DNA from 2 places in the Pannonibacter sp. CBAS1226 genome. Region 2 is predicted to be linked to the other one. Evidence: predicted binding sites of a transcription regulator. Region 2 holds the regulator's gene; the other holds the start of a gene.

Region 1 (2,394 bases), on a different contig from region 2:
CGTCAACGATCAGGTATTCTTTGGTCTTGCCGTGAATGCGCCCTTCGGTCTGTCCACCAAGCCGGATGGCGGCGTGCCTTGGGCTGGCCAGACCTACAATGCGGGCTCGAAGGCGTTCTCGATCAACGCCAACCCGATGGTCGGCTATAAGGTGAATGACCAGCTGGCTTTTGGCGCGGGTGTGCAGGTGCAGTATTTCAGCGTGCGGCTGAGAACAGGTACGAATGCTTCCACCACGCCGCCCGTCACGACGCTTGAAGGCGACAACATCGGCGTGGGTGTTACCGCAGGCGTGATCTACAAGCCCTTTGCCGGTACCGAGTTCGGTCTCGGCTACCGTTCGGGTGTGGCTCACGATCTTGACGGGACGATCACGTCGGCCGCTGCAGTTCCGATCTATGCCTCGCTGATTACGCCCGAAACCGTCACCTTGTCTGCCAAGCAGCGCATCACCGACAGCTTCCGCGTGCTTGGCACCGTGGAGTGGGCCAACTGGAGCCGGTTGAAGTCGCCCAAGGTCACGCTTCAGGCCAATGGCGCCACGCTGACCACGCTGAAGTTCAACTACAACGACGGCTGGTTCGCGGCTCTGGGTGCGGAATATGATGTCAACGAGCACCTGACTGTTCGGGCAGGTGCGGCCTATGAATGGTCGCCCATTGACGACAAGATCCGCTCCGCCCGCCTGCCGGACAGTGACCGGATCTGGCTGAGCGCGGGTGCCAGCTACAAGGTGCTGGACAATCTGGCCTTCGACCTGGGCTACACCCACATCATCGGCCGCGATGCGAATATTCGTATCGCGCCGGGGCACCAGGACTACAGCGCGGCTGCGCCCATCGTGTTCGCCGGCAAGGCGGATGCCTCGGTCAACATCGTCAGCGCTGCCATGCGCTACCGCTTCTGACCGCCTATCCAGCGGTATCAAAGACGGCCGGTACCTGCGGGTGCCGGCCGTTTGCATTTCCGGGACAAACGTCCGTTCCGGTCATTCATTGAACTGTCGCATTTTTCCGTAAATGTCTTTTGTTCAATAATAAATTTCGCCAGAAAACTGGGCGTCTGCTTGTGAAAAACTTTGCTGTCATAATCCTGATACCTGAATCGCGTCTAAGGGGGCAAAAGGTAATCGGGAGCGCCAGACATGACAGCTCTGCAGGAGGGCCAGCATTACCGGGCCCTGTTCATTTCGGATGTTCATCTTGGGACGCGCGGATGCCAGGCAGATCTTCTGCTCGACTTCCTGAAGTACAATGACGCCGAGACCGTGTATCTGGTCGGCGATATTGTCGACGGCTGGCGGCTGAAGCGCAGCTGGTACTGGCCGCAGGCGCATAATGACGTGATCCAGAAGATCCTGCGCAAGGCCCGCAAGGGTGCGCGCATCTTCTATATTCCCGGCAATCATGACGAATTCCTGCGGGACTTCCTCGGGACCCATTTCGGCGGCGTCGAGGTGGCGGACAGTGTCGTGCATACGGCAGCCGACGGGCGCGAGTATCTGGTCATCCACGGCGACCAGTTCGACGTGGTCATCCGTCATGCCAAGTGGCTCGCCTTCTTCGGCGACAAGGCCTATGTGACGGCGCTGGCGCTCAATACCGGCTTCAATCTTGTGCGCCGCCGTCTCGGCCTCACTTACTGGTCACTCTCGGCCTGGGCAAAGCTGAAGGTGAAAAATGCCGTGAACTTCATCGGCCGCTTCGAGGACGCCCTGTCCGATGAAGCCCGCCGCAAGGGCGTTCACGGGGTCATCTGCGGCCACATTCACCATGCCGCCAGTCATGATATCGACGGCATCCACTACATCAACACCGGTGACTGGGTCGAAAGCTGCACGGCGGTTGCCGAGCATCACGACGGAACGTTCGAGGTTATCAGATGGGTGCAGCGTCCGGCCGAACAGCAGGCGGAACAGGGGATGGGGGAGCGCTCCGTCGCGGCATGACATCTATTCTCATCGTCACAGACGCCTGGCATCCGCAGATCAATGGTGTGGTCCGTTCTCTGGAATTGACCGCGAACCAGTTGCTGCGCATGGGTCTGCGCGTTGAGTTTCTGACGCCGCAGCTCTTCCGCACCCTGCCGTGCCCCACCTATCCGGAAATCCGTCTGTCGCTGACCACCCGCGCACGCGTGGCAGCGATCATGGACCGGTTCGCCTGTGACCATCTGCACATTGCCACCGAAGGCCCGCTGGGTCTGATGGCCCGCTCTGTCGCGCTGAAGCAGGGCAAGGTCTTCACGACGAGCTATCACACGCGCTTTCCGGAATATCTGGCGGCGCGCCTGCCGGTGCCGGTGTCTGTCACCTACAGGTGGCTGCGGCGCTTCCACAATGCCGGCCAGGGCTGCATGGTGGCGACCGGCAGCCTGGAGAAGGATCTGGCCGAG
Region 2 (2,394 bases):
TGCTCGGCCCTTGATCCGATTGCGACCGCCAAGGTCGAAGAGCTGATCGACGAGCTGCGCACCAACTTCACCATCGTGATCGTGACGCACTCCATGCAGCAGGCTGCCCGCGTGTCCCAGCGCACCGCTTTCTTCCATCTCGGCAATCTGGTCGAGGAAGGGGCGACGCAGGACATCTTCACCAATCCGCAGGACAAGCGCACGCAGGATTACATCACCGGCCGTTTCGGCTGATACTGGATCTTGCGCTCGAGAATTTGAGAGGAACACGACATGTCCGAGCATACCGTAAGCTCGTATGACGAGGAACTGCGCGCCCTGGCCGGCCGGGTCGCCGAAATGGGCGGTCTGGCGGAGAAGCTGGTGAATGATGCCGTCACCGCTCTGCTGACTCACGATCTGCCCAAGGCACAGGCCACCGTTCAGGCCGATGCCAAGCTGGACGAGATGCAGCAGGAAATCGAGGCGAAGTTCATCCGCATCGTCGCCCTGCGCCAGCCGATGGGTCAGGATCTGCGCGAGATCATGGCCGCAGGCCGCATCGCCAACGATCTGGAGCGCGTCGGTGACCTTGCCAAGAACATCGCCAAGCGCGTGATTGCCATCGACGGCGTCTTCAATTCCAAGAAGGCCGCCTTCGGCGTCGAGCACATGTCCGATCTGGCGCTGAACCAGCTCAAGTCGGTGCTGGACGCCTATACGGGCCGTGATGCCGAAGCCGCCAAGGCTGTGCGCGAGCGCGACGATGAGGTGGATGCCATCTACACCTCGCTGTTCCGCGAGCTGCTGACCTACATGATGGAAGATCCGCGCAAGATCACCCAGTGTGCCCACCTGCTGTTCTGTGCCAAGAACATCGAGCGCATTGGTGACCACGCCACCAACATCGCCGAAAACGTCTATTTCATGGTGACCGGTGACCAGCTGCTGGAAGCCCGCCGCAAGATCGACGAGATGGGCATTGCCGAAAACGAAGGCGCCTGATCTGCCTGCCTGTAAGTGACGTCCGGAGCATATTGCCATGCCCAAGGTTCTTATCGTTGAAGACGAAGAGCCCCTGAGCCTTCTGCTGCGCTACAATCTGGAAGCGGAAGGCTATGACGTGGACTCCTGCGACCGGGGAGATGACGCCGAAATCCGGCTGCGGGAGACGCAGCCGGACCTCTTGCTGCTGGACTGGATGCTGCCAGGCCTTTCCGGCATCGAGCTGTGCCGCCGCGTCCGGGCCCGGTCCGAAACCGAACGCCTGCCGATCATCATGCTGACGGCACGCGGCGAGGAGGCCGAGCGCATCCGGGGCCTGGCCACCGGCGCCGATGACTATGTGGTGAAACCCTTCTCGATCCCCGAGCTGATGGCCCGCGTGCGCGCCATCCTGCGCCGGGCCCGCCCGGAAGTGGTGTCCACCATGCTGAAGTCCGGCGATCTGGAGCTGGACAAGGAAACCCACCGCGTCCGTCGCAACGGCAAGGAAATTCACCTGGGGCCGACCGAGTTCCGCCTGCTGGAATTCCTGATGACCTCGCCCGGTCGCGTATTCTCCCGCGAGCAGCTGCTCGACGGTGTGTGGGGTCATGATGTCTATGTGGATGAGCGCACCGTCGATGTTCACGTCGGCCGCCTGCGCAAGGCCATCAACAAGGGCAAGGTGAAGGATCCGATCCGCACGGTCCGCGGCGCGGGTTATGCCTTCAACGATCAGTTCGCCGTCGCCAGTTGATCCGCTCTGCTGCAATTCTTCTGGAAAGGCCCGCCATCCGTGCGGGCCTTTTGGCTTTTGGAGGCTCTCTGCGCTGCCCCTACACCAAGGCTTTCGATGCTGACGCATCACGCCTTGAATTTGCTCAGGCGCCGCACGGCTTGACCAACTCTCCGTTGTCATCCCCACGAAGGTGGGGATCCAGTGCGCTCTGAAACCAAGGCCCTGAGATGCTGACCATCATGCTCAATCGCCACAAGGGCTTGAGCAGCTCACGGTGAGCCAGGCTCGTCGCGAGTTGGTCTGAGTTTGAAATTTGAAGACTGGGGGTACTGGTTCCCCGCATGCGCGGGGATGACAACGGAGAGGTTTGGGCGGTGGCTCTCGTCCCTTCTGACGGAGCCTTTTGCGCCGGTATTCAATGCCGTCCCCCACCTCCAGCCAACAAAAAAGCCTGCCGCAACGGGCAGGCTTGATTGGGTGAGGGAGCCGCTTGGGGTGCTGGTTGGCCCCCTCTGAAGCATCAGCCGCGAAGGGCTTTCTTGTCCGGAGCGGCGCGGCGGCGGTCGTTGACCGGCTGGTAGGCGATCCGGCAGTGCTGCGGGCAATAGGGAACGCCGGGCTCCGAATGGCGGCCGCAGAAATAGAAATCCGAAGAGGACGGGTCACCGATCGGCCACTTGCAGGTGCGCTCG

Evidence for each region. Region 2 encodes PhoB, which activates phosphate uptake and scavenging genes when phosphate is short. Its sites were predicted from a motif close to TGTCATNNANCTGTCAT; they were not measured.
Region 1: the regulator PhoB is predicted to act here: its motif matches at 1,083-1,099, upstream of AC0CMF_RS12440 (UDP-2,3-diacylglucosamine diphosphatase).

Annotation. Positions count from the first base shown of each region.
Region 1 is NZ_JBVOUO010000003.1:492,328-494,721, forward strand. It holds gene AC0CMF_RS12435 (OmpP1/FadL family transporter) at 1-907, shown strand, start outside; gene AC0CMF_RS12440 (UDP-2,3-diacylglucosamine diphosphatase) at 1,145-1,948, shown strand; gene AC0CMF_RS12445 (glycosyltransferase family 4 protein) at 1,945-2,394, shown strand, end outside.
Region 2 is NZ_JBVOUO010000002.1:209,940-212,333, forward strand. It holds gene pstB (phosphate ABC transporter ATP-binding protein PstB) at 1-234, shown strand, start outside; gene phoU (phosphate signaling complex protein PhoU) at 274-984, shown strand; gene phoB (phosphate regulon transcriptional regulator PhoB) at 1,022-1,720, shown strand; gene AC0CMF_RS08030 (GcrA family cell cycle regulator) at 2,223-2,394, opposite strand, start outside.